3 regions of the Acinetobacter sp. DMC2 genome follow, and region 2 is predicted to be linked to each of the others. Evidence: predicted binding sites of a transcription regulator. Region 2 holds the regulator's gene; each other region holds the start of a gene.

Region 1 (7,223 bases), on a different contig from region 2:
GTACTATCTCAAAGCACTCCCTTTGAGGTGATTGGCGAATTCAATCAAACGCGTATTCGTTATTACGCAGCAACACAAAAAAAATTTAAAGAACCATTAGTGTTTGTTGCCCCACTCGCAATTAATATGGCGATTTACGATTTATATCCTTATCGTTCACTTATTAAATACTTTCAAAATGCAGGTTTTGATGTCTATTTGGTCGATTGGGGTAATTTAAAGTTTAAAGATAGACACCTTAACTTTTTATCATTTATTGAAGATTTCATTCCTAAAGCAATAGAACACGTTCGCGTACATTCAGGAAGTGAGCAAATTTCGCTCCATGGCTGGAGTATGGCAGGCATATTCGTTACTTTATATGCTGCTCTGAATCAACCCAACTACATTAAAAATTTAATTGTTCTTGGTAGTCCAATAGATAGTTATGCATCTGGCCATATTGGCAAGCTCTATCAAACCATAAATCATTTGATTAGTCGTAATAAGAAAATTAAGGAACGTATTTACTCTGGATTACCAAAACGTCTGATCCACAGTCCCGGAATTTTAAATTCATTAGGTTTCAAAATTCTCGATCCTAAAGGTTGGTTTGATGGACATCTGCAATTGCTAAAGAATCTTGATGATCTACAATTTGTACAAGAGCATGCAACCCTAAGTAACTTTTTAAATAATATGATTGACTATCCGGGTGGTATTAATCAGGACATGTTGTTTAATGTTTGGCTACAAAACCCGTTAAAACGTGGCTTTATTCAGTTAAAAGATAAGAAAATCGAATTAAAAAATATAGATTGTTCCCTCTTAGTTGGCGCGGGTCGTAGTGATCAGTTGGTCAGTGCTGACGCTGCTTCGCCATTAAGTCAATTGACAAGCAGTCAGGATGTCACGTTTACTCTCATCCCCGGTGGTCATTTGGGCCTAATGTCGAGTCAAGCAAGTGCTCTGGAGTTTTGGCCGAAATTGGCTACATGGCTCGCCGAACGTTCAACACAAATTTAAGGATAAGGTCATGAGTCAATCTGTTGCATTTATTGGTTTGGGTGCAATGGGCTACCGTATGGCAGCGCATTTACCAAAACGCTTCGATACTGTCTATGTATGGAATCGAAATTTTGAAAAAGCCAAACAACATGCAGCAGACTATGGCACTCAGGCTGTCTCATTAGAGCAAGCCGTACAAGCAGATATTATCTTTTCATGCTTACCGACAAGTACTGATGTAGAAGCGCTTATTAGTAGTGTAGAAATTAAATCTGGAGCAATCTGGATAGACTGTACCAGCGGGGTTCCTGACTCTGCCCGCATCTTAGCTAGCTCATTAAAGCAATTAAATGTTGATTTTCTAGATGCTCCTGTAAGCGGTCAAACTGTAGGAGCTGAAAATGCAACTTTGACTGTAATGGTGGGTGGCGATGCAGCAGCTTTCGAACATGCATTACCAGCTCTACAAGCGGTAGGAAAATTAATTAAACATGTGGGTGAGTCAGGTGCTGGATTTGCAGTGAAAGCAGTTAATAATATGCTACTCGCGGTCAATCTTTGGTCTGTTGCAGAAGGTTTCAGTGCTTTAAAAGCGCATGGGGTAAGCTTGAACGAAGCTTTAGAGTGTATTAACGCTTCAAGTGGTAAAAGTCTGGTGACAGAGACTATCTTTCCACAGCGTGTATTGAGTCGCGAATTTCCAGTAACCTTTGGCTTGCCTCTTCTTGCCAAAGACACAGGAATTGCTTTGGATTTAGTCCAGCAAGCAAAGCTTCCTGCCCCGCTTTTGTCATTAACACAAAGTTTAATCCAAGCTGCTCATTTAACTGCTGAAGACAACAGTGACTTCTCTGCGGCAGTTAAAATGTATGAAGCATGGACAAAGATTACATTAGAGTAAATTTAATCTTTTAGAGGACTGCCTATTAAACTTAATTTTAATAGGCTCAATAATGAATAGTATGAAACCTCAAACATAGCAAACTCATGTCATTCATTACGAAAAATTTTCTATATAAAAGCATTAAGTATGTGAAAGATTATTATTTTTTACACTAAGCAGGTGTTTTATTAACCTTTTTATAATCGGAGGAGTTAAAATAGTTTACAATCATTTGCGCACTTTTCTCGGATACAACCTTAGCTTGTTTCATTTTTGCTGAATAAGGATTGGCAAGCATACAGCTGGGAAGCAAAGTATTAGCAAGTGGTGGAAACTTTTCTCTTCCTCCCAAAGTAATTTTTTCAATAAAACTAGCCAACCACATAATATATTCTCCTTTATTTTTATATGTTGGCATTAAACTGATATCGAGTTTAGCTGAACATTCATTTGCTGGCTTATTTAAACATTCTTCAAAATCAATAAAGTTATATTTTAATTTATATGAAGTATCTTTTATCTCTTGTCGGATCATACTAACTAAGCGATTCAAGTGTTCAATAATATCTTCTGAGAAAAGCTTTTCTTCTTCAGATTTTTTATAAATGCTTTCAGCAACGAGTAAAAACTGTGACATTCTCTATTTCCTTTTAATCTTGTCTCCGATGAATCATCAGATCCTTTAAGGAAGTATGATGAATACAACATTGCTATATGTAAGTAGATTAGACTAAAAAGTAACCACAATAGTAAAAGTGAAAGTTGTATGCGAAACGTATCACACTAATTAAACATATAGCCAAATATAACTCGTAAGAATGGGGTTAAATTAATATATTTCGAAATAACTTAAATAAAAAAACCCATCTCAATTTTAGAAATGGGTTACAAAAATAAAAAACTATCAAACGCAGCAATTTAAGGACCATATAATAGAAGTTAAAACATGCAAAATCAATACATCTTTCAATTGAAGTGTAAAATAAGATTACTTTTAACGTGCTTATATTTTACAGCTTAAAAGAAAAAGCCCATTTCCGTCTAAATTAAAATGGGCCCAGTGAATTCCACTTAATCCTAAAAACAAAAACTGTGATAATTATCACGTTTTGTGTTTTTGATAATGTCATTGCTCATCCCCTTTTTCATTGACCTAATTTCAAACTTCATTTGTCTATTTAGCAAATGAAAAGGCTATAAGATCTCATCTTTTTCTAAAAGTTTTATATCTGATGACCTCAATCAGAAGCATATTTTCATATCACCTATAAAAGTTAAAAGTGAATTAAAAAGAATCAAATTCTAAAAAAATATATATAATTTATCTTAAGTTTATGTTTTTATTTGATTTTTATAAATTATTGATATCTAATGTTTTTATTTATTCTATGAACAAATTATCACCCAAAATGACATTTGAGTAATTAATAATCATTGAAATATTGGTAATAAACCTTATATTGAGTACAGGTTCATACCTTTAACTGAGGAAACGCTCATGAATAAATTTATGGTTGCAGTCTTTACTGGCATGGTGAGCATTGCTGGTTTAAGCGTTCAAGCTGCAACGCCTGAGCAAGAATGTCAGAAATTGCAAGACGACTATAATTTGATTTATGCATCAAAAGGCTTTTGTTTCAAAGATCCTGATGCTAAAGAAAAATATGGTAATGAAAACTGTCATACGACAAAACCAAAGTTTTCTGACAAAGAGCAACAACGTCTTGATGCTATTAAAGAGCGTCAGAAAGAATTGAAATGTAAATAATTTTAAAGGAATAATACATGGCATACGATGATCAAAATATCTTCGCAAAAATTTTACGCAATGAACTTCCAGCGATAAAAATCTATGAAGATGATCAAGTTCTAGCTTTTATGGATATTATGCCTCAAGCCGATGGTCATACATTAGTTATTCCAAAAACACCTGCTGTAACGCTACTTGATTTACCCCCTGAAGCAGCTGCATATACCATCCAAATTGTTCAGAAAATTGCGAAAGCAATGGAAAAAGCTCTCAATTTGGAAGGTATCGTCTTGATGCAACTTTCTGGAGCAGCGGCAGGACAAACTGTGCCGCATGTTCATTTTCACCTTATTCCTACAAATGTGCATCAACTTGGAAGACATGCTGTAGAGTTAGGCGATCAAGAAAAAATCAAAGCTTTAGCTGAGAAAATTAAAGCAGCTCTTTGATTTTTAATCTATTAAAGCGGAGTTTTTACTCCGCTTTTTTTCGTCTAAAAACTATAAAAACCTAAAATAATTAATTTATTTCTAAATTTTAATCGTCATAAAACTGTCATTTATTTTTCACGCCCCTGTCACAAAGTTTGCCGATACTGCTTAGCAAGTTGGTGAGCTTTTGTAACTTTTTGTACATAAGTCAACTACAAAATAAATAGTTAACTAGGCATACGCCATTTTTAAATACCTTTTGGAGAAATCTCAATGAAGAAATTGCTACTCGCTGCCGCAGTTGCAACTTTGAGCATGAACGCGGTGCAAGCAGCGCCAACTTTGTATGGCAAACTAAATGTTTCTATTAACCAAGTTGATAATAAAAATTTCGATGGTAAAAGTGATGTTACCGAAGTTAACTCAAACTCTTCTCGCATTGGGGTAAAAGGCGAAGAGAAATTAACTGACAAGTTATCTGCTGTTTATTTAGCTGAATGGGCAATTTCTACTGATGGTTCAGGTTCTGATACTGACCTGAGCGCTCGTAACCGTTTCATCGGTTTAAAAACTGAAGGTGTTGGTACTTTAAAAGTAGGTAAATACGACTCTTACTTTAAGACTGCTGCTGGTGGTAACCAAGACATCTTTAATGACGATACACGTTTAGATATTACCAATATCATGTACGGTGAAAACCGCTTAGATAACGTAGTTGGTTTTGAACTAGACCCTAAATTATTAGCTGGTTTAACTTTCAACATTATGGCTCAGACTGGTGAAAGCACCTCTGACAGCAAACAAGGTGAAACTGGTAAAGACAGCAAGAATGACAGCTTTGACTCTGTGTCTACTGCACTTGGCTATGAAAACAAAGACCTTGGTTTAGCAGTAGCTGCTGCTGGTGACTTTGGTATTAAAGGTAAATATGCGGCTTACGGTCTGAAAGATGTTTATACAGATGCTTACCGTGTAACTGGTTCTTATGACATCGCAAAATCAGGTTTTGTTGTAGGTGCTTTATGGCAACACGCTGAACCTACTGATGAATTGACTGCATATGGTCAATCATATAAATCAGATGGTTCAATCGATAAAGCTGGTAAAGCTTACCGTGGTTTAGAGGAACAAGCATATGCAGTAACAGCTGCTTATAAAATTCCTAACACTAAACTTAAAGTGAAAGCAGAATATGCTTCTGCTGAAACACAAGTAAGTGGTCAAGCAGATCGTAAAATTGATTTGTACGGTTTAGGTCTTGATTACCAAATCAATAAACAAGCTCGCTTCTACGGTATCGTTGCTCAACAAAAACGCGACTGGTTGAATGATGACGACAAGCAAACTGTTGTAGGTACTGGTATCGAATATAACTTCTAATTAGTTATCTTTGATTCATATCTAAAATAAAAGGGCTAATGCCCTTTTATTTTATTGTTCAGATTAAAAAAGCCGATATACAAATTATCGGCTTTTTTTAACTTTGTAGCTTACTTTAAGAAACCACTTACAAGATTCATGACGTTTTGAATGTCTTGGTTTGCTTCTTGATGGTCGGTACTATCACCCTGAGGTGTTAATGAGTCAATGACTTGAGGTAAGACTGAAGCAATTGCACCGTAAACTTGCTCTTTTGGCGCTTGAGCCTGCTGGGCAACTTGCTCAATATCTGCTGGGTTAAATAAACTTTGTAATTGCTGGGTAGGAACTTCACTATTACTTTGATTTGGATCAACCCAGCTTTGAACTTGGTTACCTAAACCCGCACCTTTTAACTTTTCTAAAGCAGCCTGCAAACCACCTTGTTGTTGAACCCAACCTAAGATTAAAGGTACAACTGCAATTAATAAACTTTGTACGCCACCACCTGCTTGAGGTGCGTTATTATTTCCAGTCACTTGACCTAATACAGAACCTAGTACTCCTCCAAGACCGCCTTGTGCACCAGAAGAAGTATTGCCCCCCATTTGTCCGAGTACTGAACCTAAAATTCCACCTAAACCACCTTGGCCTGACGCTTGTTGGTTTCCACCTAAAGCTTGCTGAGCCAAAACTTCAACAATGTTGCTTAAATTTGTCATGTAAAACTCTTATGTATGGTTTACACATGAGCATACGCGGATTCTTGTTAAGACAGCAAAAGCCAAATTGTTAAATTTTGAAAGAGATTTCGTGGTCTCTTACCAGCGAAATTTATTCCAGTTTTCCGGGTTCGCCCAAAACTTTGAATTAAACCAATCTGGAACATGCTTATAGGTCAAGATGTTAAATTGCCATAAAGCAAAATCACTATCATGTGAAGTTTTATCAATGAGTTGCGTAAAACCTAAAGAGCGTAATAACTTTTCATCACTGCGTTTACTTACCACAACAATTCGTTTTGCTAATAAATCTCTTAGCTTCACTAATAATTGTGATTTTTGTACTTCAGTTATGTTCTGCATTTCATCTGTATCAAACAATACAAAACCCAAATCATAACGCTGAGTAAAAGGCAGACTTAAAAGCTCAGTTACGGTAAAATAGTGCCATTGAATTGCGTTATTCTGGTCAATTTTCTGGCCAATACAAAGTGCAGTATGAATGGGCTGTTCGTTTGATAAATCGTCTAGCATAGAAGTGATGACATTTTGTTCAGCCATAACTGCAACCCTTAATTGAAAGATGTGAGTTTAAACTTTATGGAACTACAAGGCATTTGCCATAAAATGCATGCAGGCCTAAAAGATGCTAGTGTAACTGATCAACAGACAACCAAGGCAAATGTTGAATACAAATTTGTATTAGACCGTTCAGAAATTGATCTTCCTTTTAATTTAGGACAAGAACTAGAAATCGAATGGACAGGTAATATTTATTGCACTTCTTGTGGCACTAAAACACCAAAGTCTTATTCTCAAGGCCACTGCTTTAAATGCTTTAAAACTAAAGCAGAATGTGACCTATGCATTATGAAACCTGAAACATGCCACTATCATTTAGGTACATGTCGTGAAGATGATTTTGCACACAATGTTTGTTTCCAACCGCATATTGTGTATTTGGCAAATTCGAGTGCTTTAAAAGTGGGTATTACTCGCGTTAGTCATATGCCAGGTCGTTGGTTAGATCAAGGGGCAACCCAAGCCCTACCTATTTTAAAGGTTGGATCACGCCGTTTATCTGGTCAACT
Region 2 (7,223 bases):
GAGCTTACGCCACTTTTTTCAATATCTAACTCTTGGCGTAATGATTCAGTAAAACCACGTACAGCAAATTTAGTCGCGTTATAACCAGATTGAGTCGGTTGAGCAGTCAGACCAAATAAGCTTGAGATGTTAATAATATGGCCATCTTGAGTTTGCTTAATGAACGGTAAAAACTCTTTAGTACCGTACACGACACCCCAGAAGTTAATCCCAACGATCCACTCTAAATCTTCGTAGGTCGCACCTTCAACAGTTGAGCCTAACGCGACACCCGCATTGTTAAAAATCAGGTTAACAGAACCGTGATCTTGCACAGTTTCTTGCGCCCACTGCTTTACCGCTTCACGATCCGACACATCAAGCTTTTTGGTAGTAACCGTAATATTGCTGTACGGTTTTAAAAGCTCGACAGTTTGTTGTAATCCTTTTTCATTAATATCACTCAACGAAAGATGGCAGCCCTGTTTTGCCAAAAGAATTGCTAACTGTTGCCCAATGCCAGAACCTGCGCCCGTAATTGCAGCGACTTTGTTTTTAAAATTTTTCATTGTCCATCCTTTGTTTTTCGATATTTGCACAACCGGTTCATTGCATGTGCAGTTCAGACATCTTCAATATAATTTTGACAATATCCATTGTCAATATAGTACACTGTAATTTCAGATAGAATGGCACAATTCTTCTGAGGGCTTTATCATAGTGAGTATATTTGGCCAAAACCTATAAATTAGGAAACCAATCTTTAGGAAACGACTTATTTATGGCGACTAACGACTCAACCAGTAAAAAGAAAACAAAAAGTGTGAGTAAAGAACGTCAGTTCAAAGGGTTATCTCTATCTGAACGTAAAGAGGCGCGCCGTGAAAAATTGATTGAAGCAGGTATTGCGACCTACGGAACACTCGGTTTTTTTTCCGTGACGGTAAAAGATGTATGCCAAGAGGCAAAACTCACAGAACGTTATTTTTATGAATCATTTAAAAAGAGTGAAGATTTATTCCAAACAATCTTTTTAAAAATGATTGAAGAATTACAGCAGAACTTAATGCAAGCCGTGATTAAAGCTACCCCCGATCCAGAAAAAATGGTCGATGCTGGTTTAAGAGCACTGCTGACAACATTAAAAGACGACCCAAGATTAGCTCGTATTGTCTATGTCGACGCAGTTTTGGTACAAGAGTTACATAATCAGGCCACTATTCAAGAAACACTTGCGCAATTTGATCGCATGATTCAAGCCTTTGTTATGCTGACCATGCCGCAAATTCAACACCACGAAAATGAGCTTTCTTTAATCGCAACTGGTTTGAATGGATACGTCACTCAAATTGCGATTCGATGGGTCATGGGAGGGTTTGAACAGTCTCTTGAGCAGGTTTTAACCGCATGCCGTATCGTTTTCTTATCTTTATTAGCGCAAGTTTCAAAATAATATTAAAGTTTTTTGACAGCCATAAATGTGCGAAACCAGTTAAGCTATTCAAGTGATAACCTATTGAATGATTTTAAGAAAATTAAAATCTTCATGTCACAATTTGGTCATACCTTTGCCTTGGTTTTGTCACAAATTATTGCTAAATTTAATTTTATAGACTTTTCTGCAATGAAATTGTCATAATTAATCTTTGTAATAAGCCTGTCATAACTACAAAACGGTTCACCGTTAAATCTATAGGATATTGCGCTGTGAAAGATGACTATATTTTAATTGTCGATGATGAGCTTCCTATTCGCGAAATGATCCATACTTCTTTGGACATGGCAGGCTTTCAGTGTTTACAGGCAGAAGATGCCAAACAGGCTCATCAAATTATCGTCGACCAACGTCCGGCGCTTATCTTGCTTGATTGGATGTTACCTGGAGGCGTAAGTGGTGTCGATTTATGTCGCCGCTTAAAACGCGATGAGAACTTAGCAGAAATTCCAGTGATTATGTTGACTGCTCGCGGAGAAGAAGACCACAAAGTACAAGGTCTTGACGCAGGTGCAGATGACTACATGACTAAGCCTTTTTCAACACGTGAACTGGTTTCACGTATCAAGGCAGTTCTGCGTCGTGCTAATGCATTAAGTGGCGAAAAAACCATTGATGCCAATGGCTTAATTCTTGATCCTGTAAGCCAACGTGTTAGCTTTGGCAACAGCATTTTAGATATGGGTCCAACTGAATATCGCTTACTTGCATTTTTTATGACCCATCCAGAGCGTGCATATACACGTGCCCAGTTGCTCGATCAGGTATGGGGCGGTAATGTATATATTGAAGACCGCACTATCGATGTGCACATTCGCCGTTTGCGTAAAGTTTTAGAACCTTTTGGTGTTGACCGATTTGTTCAGACTGTGCGTGGAACTGGCTACCGTTTCTCAACACGTGCAGATTTAGCCGCAGGTTAACCAAGATTTATGTATGAACCCTACCCCGTCCCCGAACAGGTACGTGAACAAAAACTTTCTCGCTACAGTAGTTTATGGACGTTTGCCAAACAAGATTTACGGCTCTTATTATTTTTTCTAATTATTGCCGGTTTAGTCGGTTTAGGCGTTGGGTATTTCTGGAGCTGTATTTTTATCGCCTTCGTGGTGTTTTTTACACTCCAGTTGCGTTCTTTATATCTGGTCAATGACTGGATTGCGAATAAACCTTATGACGTTCCTCCAAATCTGAATGGGATTTGGGGGGCATTATTATTTAATGTCTACCGTGCTCAGCGCCAAGAACGAATTGTACAGGCCGAAATGGTCGGTTTAATTGACCGTGCACAGTCCTCTTTGGTTGCGCTTGCTGAAGCCGTTGTTTTAATTGATGACCAACATCAAATCGAGTGGTGGAACCCTGCTGCCGAACGTTTGTTAGGAATCAGTCCTCTCGACCGCGGCCGAAATCTATTAACGATTTTACGTCAGCCAACCTTTATTGAATATTTTAACAATATTGATCAAGCACCCGATGGGATTAAGCTTCACTCAAATTTTGATGATGACCGATATGTACAAGTTAAACTCACAAGATTTGGTGGAGAAAGTCGCTTATTGGTGGCTTACGACGTGACTCGTATGCACAACCTTGAGCAAATGCGTAAAGACTTCGTCGATAATATTTCTCATGAACTTCGAACCCCTTTAACCGTACTGAGCGGTTATATCGAGACATTTACCGATCAGGAAGATATTAGTCCGCGCTGGAAACGTGCTTTTGATCAGATGCAGTCTCAAACTAAGCGTATGAATGCTTTGGTGAATGACTTACTGCTGTTATCGAATTTAGAAAATAATAAAAAAATTGCAAAAAATCAGATTATTGAAATGCCGAGTTTAATGAGTCAACTCTTTGATGACGCTCAGGCCTACAATGCCGATTATGGACACACGCTCAATTTACACATTGATAGCCACTGTGACCTGATTGGTTCTGACATGGAAATTGCTAGTGCATTTAGTAACTTAATTACCAATGCCATTAAGTACACGCCAAAAGGTGGAACAATTACCATTGGCTGGCATGATGACGGTGAACATGCGTACTTTAGTGTACAAGACACAGGTATTGGAATTAACCCTAAACATTTGCCACGACTAACTGAGCGCTTCTACCGCGTAGACAGCGATCGTAGTCGTCAAACAGGTGGAACTGGTTTAGGTCTTGCGATTGTAAAACACGTGTTGATGCAACACGGCGCGTATTTAGATGTACAGTCTAAAGAAAACGAAGGATCAACATTTACCGCAGTTTTTCCAAAAGAAAGACTCTATAACATGACCTAAAGTTGCCCCCGCATATATAAAAAGCCGACTGATGAAAAGTCGGCTTTTTTGTAATATTTAAGCTAAGTTACTTAAAATTCGAACAATAAGATTTCGTCTGATTTTTCTCTAGGATATTTAAAAAACTAGTGGCAAAAGTATTACTTTGACGCAGTGCGTCACGGTGATCTCCGCCATCAATTGTTTGATAGATAGTTGGTTTTTTTAATTTACATAACTGTTGGTAATAAGCTGATGTCCCTCTAGGGTCGACTAAATGATCTTTAGAACCTTGAACAATCATTAACGGTACAGTAGGCACCATATTTTCAATAGACTGTTGTTTTAGATAAGCCAAAAGAGGTTTTAAATCAGCATCAGACCGAAATATGCTAGAAGGAGATTTCTTCAAGTCAGATTGAAGTTCAGATAAACAACGACTGCGCGCTTGAGTCAGTACGGTGTTCATTTCAGGACTTACCAGCTTTTCAGGAACGATGCTTGGATCTGCTGCTTGCGCACCCAATAATACAATCGGGAAGAAAGCTGCCACACTTGGTTCTGGATTTGCATTACTCTGCACATATTCTGCAATACCTTCATATTGATAGCCGCCTGGCGCAAGAGCGATGGCCCCTTTTAAATCTAGTTCAGGTGCATCTTTTTGACCATAGGCAGACACTGCAATTGCCGCAGCTCCGCCTTGACTGTGCCCCATCACCAACCACTGTTTATTAAAACTTTTGGGCTTAAGCAAATGTAATGCACGCACTGCATCGACTACCGTATGCAGTTGGCTCTTTGCATTCATATAAGGATGTGCCCCTAAAGTACCTAAGCCTTGATAATCAGGTGCAACAACTGCATAACCACGTGCAAGCCAACCATCTAAAGCTTTAGAAGCAACTTCTTGGTATGAATGAACTGGCCCACCCACATAATCACCCGAAGGTGCACAGGTGTCAGCAACTCCAGTCGTGCCATGCGCCCAAGCGAGTATTGGCCAGCCATTTTTTGGCGGAGTGCCTTTCGGTAATAAAATAAAAGCCGATGCCACAATGGGCTCGCCCTGAATTCCTCGACTACGATAATTAACTAACAAACGCTGATCAGCATGAGGAAATAAATCCGTCACATCTTGCCGTTCTAGAGACAGTATTGAACCCGGTTTGTCGCTCACAATTTGCTTACCCAAATCTGTAATGGGAGCAGCGATAGCAGAGCCAAACATCAAACAAACACTGCTAAATAAAATTTTTACAAAAGAATTACTTTTTCTAATCAAGGGATTACTCCTCTATTATTTACATTAAATCTATTTAAATAATTAATTTATAAAATATAAATTACCATAAAAAATTCTATATTTATATTCATCTTAAAATAATTTACATTTATATATAAACACTTAAAATCTAATTAGAATATATTTTAAAGAAATGCATTATAAATATCGTTGCAAAAATTAATCCAATTTCAATAATAAAAAATATATGCTGATATTTTCTTAATTACTATAGCGATTAAAATGTCAAAACAATATAAATTTATACCATACCTGATTTGTCTTATTCTCGGTTCTCTACCCATCCATAGTTTTGCAGACGTAGAAGTGTATGGTCCTGGTGGGCCAGCACCTGCCATGAAAGAAGCCGCCAAACAATTCAGCAAAAAAACGGGGATAGCAGTCCATGTGACTTCTGGTCCAACTTCTCAATGGTCTGACAAAGCGAAACTTGATGCCGATGTTATATATAGTGGTTCTGAAGCCATGATGTCTGATTTTGAAAATACTTTTTCTGAGCAAATTATAAAAGACTCGGTGGAACCTTTATATTTACGCCCCGCGGCCATTTTAGTACGCAAAGGAAATCCTAAAAATATTAAAGGATTTAAAGACCTAGCTAAATCTGGCGTTAAAGTTTTAGTTACTCATGGTGCAGGTCAGGTCGGTATGTGGGAGGATATCGCTGGTAGAACTGGCAAGATTCAATTAACCAAATCTGTTCGAAAAAATATTGCCACCTATGCAGCCAATACAGGTATTGCCAAGAAAAACTGGGAAGAAAATAGCAGCTATGATGCTTGGTTAGTTTTTAATATTTGGGGAATTAGTAACCCAGATGTTGGGCAAATTATACCTATTGAACCAGAGTTGGTTATCTATCGTGATACAGGTGTTTCCTTAACCAAACATAGTTTAAAAGACACTGAAGCTAAACGTTTTGTAGAGTTCTTATCGTCTCAGCAAGGTAATACTATTTTCAAAAAATATGGTTGGACTAAATAGTTAAAAAAGGGAGCATAGCTCCCTTTTCTTTTTTAAAATTATTCACTCTAGTTCATCTAGAATATATTCATTTCAAATTAAATATATTCCAACGGCATATAAACTTCCTAGTATTAAACAAAAGGCTGAACTGATATACCAAAATAAATCACTATTACCGACAAATTTTGACTTTAACCACGGAAAAGCCAGACCACGGATAAGAAAAACCGCTGCAACAAGCGACAAAATAAGTTTAGTAAATGGTAATAGCTGTATTCCCTTTGCTGCAAAAAAAGCATATGTAGCACATACCGTTAGAATTAATCCCACAGCTATAGCTGTAAAATTAGGATACCAATGCCCTCTTTCGACCATCTGAACAATACTTTTCCCGGCCCCTAAAAACCGAAAACCATTTGCCCCCCAGAACACACAAACAAAATGAAGTAATGCGGCACAGAATGTTAATAATGCAGCAATATAAAGTAGAGCGTTCGGAAGTGAATGCATTAGATTTTATACTAATAAATATATGTGATATTTATTATACTCAATTATAAAATATATAAAACTTATTGATAGTTGAAATGAATTTAACTTGGTATTTAATACTTTAAATACCAAGCTTGGTTTACTTAATTATTTGCTCTCAAACTCTTTAAAATCAGCTTTTCTGATTTTTGCATGAATACCTTTGGTTTTATCTACAACTTGTGAAACTTCAAAATCAGTTGCGGCACTTAAATACGCATAAGCCGTTGCTTCATCAATACCGTATTCTTGGTTTAAGAAACGAATAGCTTCACGTGTAGATTTTTTCATGGCTTCATCTAGATCTTCATCAAGTCCCGGTGTAATCCAAAACTCAGCATTTTCAGCTAAAGGTTGTTTTAGCTCTTTGCCCGGTATTTTATCTTTACCTGCTTTGAGCAAGGTAAATTTTAGTGTTGCGCGGGCTGAAGCTTCTAGTGCCGTTAATGCTACTTCACCATCCCCTTGCGCGAAATGGCTATCACCCGTATAGAATAATGCGCCTTTGACCTGAACAGGATAATAAGCTGTTGAACCTGCACCTAGTTCATTAATATCAATATTTCCACCATACATTGCAGGGGGTACAGAGTGAACAGGCTCAGAAGTATTGGCTGCTACCCCCATAATTCCCATAAAAGGATACAGTGGGAAACGTATTGATTTACCCGATTCT
Region 3 (7,223 bases), on a different contig from region 2:
CACGTCGCCCTTAACCGTTGCCATCAGGACTTTACCTTTAGATTGGCTACCTGTTTTTTCAGCTTCAATGTACGGGTTGAGCCAAGCCACAGCTTGCTTCATAACACGTGCAGATTTCACAACCTGTGGTAAGAACATTTTGCCTGAACCGAACAAGTCACCAACAACGTTCATACCGTCCATCAAAGCGCCTTCGATTACATCTAAAGGACGTTTGGCTTTTAGACGGGCTTCTTCGGTATCTTCATCGATGTATGTGGTAATACCTTTGACTAATGCATATTCAAGACGTTTTTCTACAGGTTCGTTACGCCATTCAAGGTTTTCTGCTTCGCGTTGAGCACCACTATGTCCACGGAACTTTTCAGCCACTTCAAGTAGTTTTTCGGTCGCAAGTTGACCAGATTCACCTTGGTTCTGGTTTAAAACAACATCTTCAACTGCATCTTTGAGTTCTTTTGGAATATCGTCATAAATGGCCATTTGACCGGCATTTACAATCCCCATGGTCATGCCTTGTTTGATGGCATGGTACAAGAACACAGAGTGAATCGCTTCACGAACAGGCTCATTTCCACGGAACGAGAATGAAACGTTCGATACACCACCAGAAATCATGGCGTGAGGCAAGTTCTGTTTAATCCAACCTGTGGCTTCAATAAAATCGACGCCATAGTTATTGTGTTCTTCAATACCAGTTGCCACCGCAAACACGTTCGGGTCAAAAATAATATCTTCAGCAGGGAAGCCTACATCGTTAACCAAAACGTCATAAGAACGTTTACAGATTTCGCGTTTACGCTCAGCAGTGTCGGCCTGACCAGTTTCGTCAAAGGCCATCACAATAATTGCAGCACCATATTGTCGACACAGGCGAGCTTTTTCGACAAACTCGTCATAACCTTCTTTTAACGAAATCGAGTTAACAACCGGTTTACCTTGTACACATTTTAAGCCAGCTTCAATGATTTCCCATTTTGATGAGTCAATCATGATAGGCACACGTGAAATATCTGGCTCAGAGGCTACAAGGTTTAAGAAATGTACCATCGCATTTTGCGAATCGAGCATCCCTTCATCCATGTTAATGTCGATAATCTGAGCGCCAGCTTCCACTTGTTGCTGTGCAACTTCCAAAGCTTCTGCAAAGTTTTCTTCACGAATTAAGCGTAAGAATTTTTTTGAACCAGTAACGTTAGTACGTTCACCCACGTTAACGAACAATGAGTCATCATAAATATTAAATGGTTCTAAACCACTTAAGCGGCAAGCTGGCTTAGTTTCAGGAATTTGACGTGGTGCAATGTCTTTTACAGCATTGGCAATAGCACGAATATGGTCTGGTGTCGTACCACAGCAACCGCCGGTAATATTGATCAAACCACTTTCTGCAAATTCTTTTAAGAAGGCCGCAGTTTGTTCAGGTGTTTCATCATATTCACCAAATGCGTTTGGTAAGCCAGCATTTGGATGAGCAGAAATAAAAGTATCAGCAACATCAGACACGGTTTTAACGTGAGGACGCATAGCATCTGCACCAAGTGCACAGTTAAAACCAATTGAAAGTAAGTCACCATGGCGTACAGAGTTCCAGAACGCTTCGGCAGTTTGACCTGTTAAGGTACGGCCTGAGGCATCGGTAATGGTCCCTGAAATCATGAGTGGTAATTCATGACCAATTTGCTTAAAGACTTCTTTCACCGCAAAAATTGCAGCTTTACAGTTTAATGTATCAAAAACGGTTTCAATCAGAATGATATCTGCACCGCCTTCAATCAGCGCATGAGTTGCCTCAATATAGTTTTCTTTTAGTTCATCAAAAGTAATGTTACGAAAGGCAGGGTCATTTACATTCGGTGAAATTGAACAGGTACGCGATGTTGGACCGAGTACACCTGCCACAAAACGCGGTTTATCTGGAGTTGAATATTTTTCACAAGCTGCTTTAGCTAAACGTGCTGCTTCACGGTTAATCTCTGGAACAAGATCTTCCATGTGGTAGTCAGACATGGAAACACGTGTGCCGTTAAAGCTGTTTGTTTCAATAATGTCTGCGCCTGCATCAAGATAAGCTTCATGAATACCTTGAATGATTTCGGGTTGAGTCAGCACAAGAAGGTCATTGTTACCTTTTAGGTCATGTGCCCAATCGGCAAAACGCTCACCACGGTAGTCGGCTTCTTCTAGTTTATGGCGTTGAATCATGGTACCCATCGCACCATCAATAATCAGAATGCGTTTGGCAAGAAGCGCTTTTAGGGTGGCAAGCGTGGACATATAAAACCCCGATATTGTACAAATTTAAAAATGCGGCGCTATTGTAACAGAATAGTTGCGCATTTGATGAGCTATAACGACCCGTCATTCACTTGTAATAGATTCATTAAAAAACGGCTTTTATGACAAATGAAGACTGTTTTTTCATCAAATATTCATAAAATGATCATGATATTGAAATATTTCATCTCCAATATTCCGTTTTATGACAATTGTTCTGTTTAAAAAACAAGCATTCGAGTGATTTTTTATATATTTTTGCTTTAAAAATAGTCATAAATAAGGAAGATGTAAATTGATTTAAATTATTGTATTTTAATAAAAAAATAAATTTTATAGAGGAAAGGTGCATCAAATGAGGTCAAAATATGAAAAATTGACTTCATCAGGCGCTGCTTTGTCATATAATTGTCATAATTTAATTTAAGAATACAGAGGATTTTTTTATCCTCTTACCGTCTGCATGAATTCTAATCTACCCCCTGTTTCGGATTCAAAACTTGCGGCAAACCTGCAAGTCAAATCGACGAATGTGCATGTCCCGACACCTAAGTTTTTTATGCCGGTGTTTCTGACGATTATTGTTGCAACACTTATTTATATTGGATTTCAGGTGAGTGCTGATTTAGCACATGTACCACCTTTGAGTCTTTATTCGGTTATCCTTTTATCTACTGCACTCTTGATTGCTTTAGGCTTTGAGTTTGTAAATGGCTTCCACGATACTGCAAATGCAGTAGCAACAGTGATTTACACCAATGCTTTACCTGCACCAGTTGCAGTCATGTGGGCAGGTTTTTGTAATTTTCTTGGGGTAATGGTTGCAAGCGGCGCAGTCGCTTACGGCATTATTGCATTGTTGCCTGTTGAACTGATTATGAACATGGGTAGCGGTGCAGGTTTCGCAATGGTTTTTGCGCTCCTTATTGCTGCAATTCTCTGGAACTTAGGTACTTGGTTCTTGGGTATTCCTGCTTCTAGTTCTCATACCTTGATTGGTTCAATCTTGGGTGTGGGCATTATGAACCATCTGTTGAGTGCATCGACTGGCGTAACCACCAGTGGTGTTGATATGGATCAGGTGATTAAAGTCGGTAAGGCATTATTATTTTCGCCTTTAATTGGTTTTGCTTTTGCAGCGATTGTTTTCTTGTTGGTTAAAACTGTTTTTAAACGCCAATTAGAATTATTCCAACCGCCAGAAGGTAATAAACCACCACCAGCAATCATTCGTGCAATTTTAATCTTTACCTGTACAGGTGTAAGTTTTGCACATGGTTCTAATGACGGTCAAAAAGGTATGGGTCTCATCATGCTGATTTTGGTTGGTCTGGTGCCGTTGGCTTATTCATTAAATAAAAACCTTGATACACAACAAGTTCAATCATTCCATCAGCTTTCTTCTCAAACTGCCGTATTTTTGAATCAAAATCAGCCAGAATTAACCGATGAAAAAGCGCGTGTTATTCTGACTAAATATATTCAAACTAAAGAGCAAACTCCAGAAGTAGTGCCTGCATTGGCAAGCATGACTGACCACTTGGGTGAGCGAGTTTCTAGCTATAACAACTTAAAAGACATTCCAGAAGCTGCAATTAGCGAAATTCGTAATGACATGTATTTAAGTACAACCTCGTTTAAGCGTTTGGATAAAGCGAATGCATTACCAAAAATGGATCAGTCACAAGAAAAACTTGTGAAAGAATACCGTAGTAGCTTAGATTCATTCTTACAATACATTCCAACTTGGGTGAAAGTAGCAGTTGCTTTGGCACTTGGCTTAGGCACCATGGTAGGTTGGAAACGTATTGTTGTGACTGTAGGTGAGCGTATTGGTAAGCATCATATGACTTATGGTCAGGGGATGTCTGCTGAGCTTGTAGCAATGAGTACAATTGCTGCTGCTGATGGTTTAGGTATGCCTGTTTCAACAACACACGTTTTAAATAGTGCTGTTGCAGGTACCATGGTCGCGAATAGATCAGGCTTAAACTTCAATACAGTTAAAACAATTTTATCTGCATGGGTATTTACACTTCCTGCAACAATCTGTTTATCAGGCGGTTTGTACTGGTTATTCTTACAGTTTGTATAAAAGCATTTAAAACATTAAAGCCACTGTACACAGTGGCTTTTTTATTTGTTTCTTTTTTAAGTTCAGTCTATTTTCATGTACATTCAATTATAAATTAACAAGTCGTTATAGAGCATTAAGCAGCTTTAAAAGCTGGGCTTAAAACTTTGATATCAGGATAGATTATGGATGCTGTTAAAATAGATCAGCTAAAACAACAATTCCCACTTATTGAGACACTGCAAGCCTATCAAGAGATATTTTGGTTTACACCTCATCGCTATCCTTTAATAGAAGCTTTAGAAAAAGTTGGACTCACAGCAGACGATGTAAGTGACGCGGAAGCAAGGCTAGCGCGTTTTGCGCCTTATTTAGCAAAAGTGTTTCCTGAAACTCAAGCACAACATGGAAAAATTGAATCAGATATCGTAGAAATTGCTCATATGCAACAAGCACTTTCTTCAACACAAAAAGTGCAAATGAGTGGAGCATTCTGGCTAAAAAAAGATAGTCATTTACCTATTTCTGGTTCAATTAAAGCGCGTGGTGGTATTTATGAAGTCTTGGCTCACGCTGAAAAATTGGCTATTGAGGCAGGGCTTCTCAAGTTTGAAGACGATTACACTAAACTCGACCAAGACGCATTTCGAACGTTTTTTTCTAAGTATCAAATTGCAGTAGGTTCTACAGGTAACTTAGGGCTTTCTATTGGCATTATGAGCGCCAAACTGGGTTTTAGAGTCACAGTCCACATGTCGGCTGATGCGAGACAGTGGAAGAAAGACAAACTACGTTCACTAGGCGTCAATGTTGTGGAATATGCCAGTGACTATGGCGTAGCGGTTGAAGAGGGAAGAAAAGCCGCAGAGCAAGACCCACACTGTTTTTTCATTGATGATGAAAACTCAAAAACATTATTTTTAGGCTATGCAGTTGCAGGAATACGCCTAAAACAGCAATTTAAGCAAAAACAGATTAAAGTTGATGCTGAGCATCCCTTATTTGTTTATTTGCCGTGTGGCGTCGGTGGTGGCCCAGGTGGCGTGAGTTTTGGGTTAAAACTGGCTTTTGGTGAGCACGTACATTGTATTTTTGCTGAATCCACACATTCGCCTTGCATGTTACTTGGTGTCCACACAGGCTTGCATGATCAGATTTCAGTAAATGACATTGGCCTCGATAACGTAACCGCCGCAGATGGACTTGCAGTAGGGCGTGCTTCAGGTTTTGTTGGGCGTGCTATGCAACAGTTAATTGATGGCTATTACACCATTCACGATGAACGTTTGTATGAACTCATAGCACTTCTAAATCAAACTGAAAATATTCAGCTTGAGCCTTCAGCAGTGGCAGGAATGATGGGGCCATATTATGTTCAGACGAGTCCTGATTATTTGGCTTTACATCAACTATCAGCTGATAAATTAAAACAGGCAAATCATGTGGTATGGGCGACAGGAGGCGGTATGGTTCCACCTGATGAAATGCAAAAATATCTATCACACTTTCAAAATAAATAGAAAAACTCAGAAAAAAGCCCAATTCTAGAATTGGGCTTTAATCAAATTATTTTCTAGATGATTTTCCAAAAGGTAGTTTTTCGGTTGCAAAGCCATAGATCGCAGCAAAAGGCAGGGCAGTTCTTGCTAAATAAGCAACACGCCATAAGCCGCCGTGATTAGCACCTTCCATCATGAGTTCAAGCGGATGGTCTAGTTCAGTTTCAGGATTTGCCACAGAAGACTCATTTCTTAAGTCATGAATCCAGAGTGCCGCCATAATGGCATTGGTCGTTTCAGGGCTAAATGCTTCTACATCAAAAAGCTCTGCACCATTAAAAGCTGCTTTCAATAATGGATTTTTAGTCACAGAGTGAGTCGTTGTAGATGGAGCAATATTAATACTTACGTGTTGCCCTTGATGACGGGCCAAAATAGCACGCCATTGTTGAATGCGTTTTGCCAAAGCATAGTTTGGGCCTTGTTCAACCACTAGACAGTCGGCAATACCATAAGTTTTTCCATTTTCACAATCAATCAGGTCTTGATATGGCGCTTGGAAAAAACGATTTAAGGAAAGTGTAGAAACACCTTTCACCGCCATTTTTTGTAGTTTTGTGCGTGATTTAAATTTTTGTTGTGCAGCTTTTGCTACTTCTTTAGGAACTGCATAAACATCGGTTGGCGTACACATAAACATAAGGCTCGTATCAGACTTATGCTCGCTCACATATTGCATAATGCTATCCATTGCCATGGATACACGAACATGCTTTTCACCATCTAAATAGGCGATTGCGGCCAAATCTAACTTTTGTGGAAACTGAACTAGCCACTGTGCAATTTCTGGTAATTGAGTCAATAAATTTGCACCCAATTTATCTCTTAATTCAGAAACTTTTGCTGATGAATCAACTTGTTCAACGCTTGGAGCAATCAGAGTTGCGTTTCCTTTTTGAATCGTATGTAAAATTTTGCCCCAGACACGTGGGTTTGGTAAGTCGACAGCAATAATATTCGCTTTCCATTTGGCTAACCAAGGTAGAGGACCAGCTTCTGAAGCCGCACCAAACAACACCATGGTACGGTCAGATAAATCAAACCATTCTGGGTGTGCAGTAGCTTCACGCAAAGCTTTTGCATGACTTGGTTCAATAATACCGGCCTCTTCCCAACTTTGAATTTGGTCTAGTAAGCTTTGTCCACTGAGCTTTTGCCCTTTGTAAGGAACATACCATTCTGGAGCTGCATCACTTTCACCTTTAAGTTTTACTGTATGAAGGGGTGTAGATGAAGCAATATGAACTGCATCTTTTAAAAGATAATGTTTACTATCACGGTAATAGTCAAAAATATGGTGAGCTTTATGCAAA

The links. Region 2 encodes PhoB, which activates phosphate uptake and scavenging genes when phosphate is short. Its sites were predicted from a motif close to TGTCATNAANCTGTCATAA; they were not measured.
Region 1: the regulator PhoB is predicted to act here: its motif matches at 4,163-4,181, upstream of ACT53H_RS07765 (porin).
Region 3: the regulator PhoB is predicted to act here: its motif matches at 2,676-2,694, upstream of ACT53H_RS05525 (inorganic phosphate transporter).

The regions. Positions count from the first base shown of each region.
Region 1 is NZ_JBQUYP010000003.1:202,288-209,510, reverse strand. It holds gene ACT53H_RS07790 (alpha/beta fold hydrolase) at 1-1,005, shown strand, start outside; gene ACT53H_RS07785 (NAD(P)-dependent oxidoreductase) at 1,016-1,888, shown strand; gene ACT53H_RS07780 (hypothetical protein) at 2,043-2,507, opposite strand; gene ACT53H_RS07775 (YARHG domain-containing protein) at 3,369-3,638, shown strand; gene ACT53H_RS07770 (HIT family protein) at 3,656-4,069, shown strand; gene ACT53H_RS07765 (porin) at 4,325-5,431, shown strand; gene ACT53H_RS07760 (YidB family protein) at 5,542-6,132, opposite strand; gene ACT53H_RS07755 (DUF6231 family protein) at 6,232-6,693, opposite strand; gene ACT53H_RS07750 (DUF2797 domain-containing protein) at 6,733-7,223, shown strand, end outside.
Region 2 is NZ_JBQUYP010000005.1:348,069-355,291, forward strand. It holds gene ACT53H_RS12970 (SDR family NAD(P)-dependent oxidoreductase) at 1-548, opposite strand, end outside; gene ACT53H_RS12975 (TetR/AcrR family transcriptional regulator) at 761-1,432, shown strand; gene phoB (phosphate regulon transcriptional regulator PhoB) at 1,687-2,397, shown strand; gene phoR (phosphate regulon sensor histidine kinase PhoR) at 2,407-3,765, shown strand; gene ACT53H_RS12990 (alpha/beta fold hydrolase) at 3,833-5,029, opposite strand; gene ACT53H_RS12995 (AcfC family putative adhesin) at 5,273-6,034, shown strand; gene ACT53H_RS13000 (hypothetical protein) at 6,107-6,526, opposite strand; gene ACT53H_RS13005 (acetamidase/formamidase family protein) at 6,656-7,223, opposite strand, start outside.
Region 3 is NZ_JBQUYP010000002.1:247,013-254,235, reverse strand. It holds gene metH (methionine synthase) at 1-2,277, opposite strand, end outside; gene ACT53H_RS05525 (inorganic phosphate transporter) at 2,741-4,372, shown strand; gene ACT53H_RS05520 (D-serine ammonia-lyase) at 4,537-5,871, shown strand; gene ACT53H_RS05515 (hypothetical protein) at 5,918-7,223, opposite strand, start outside.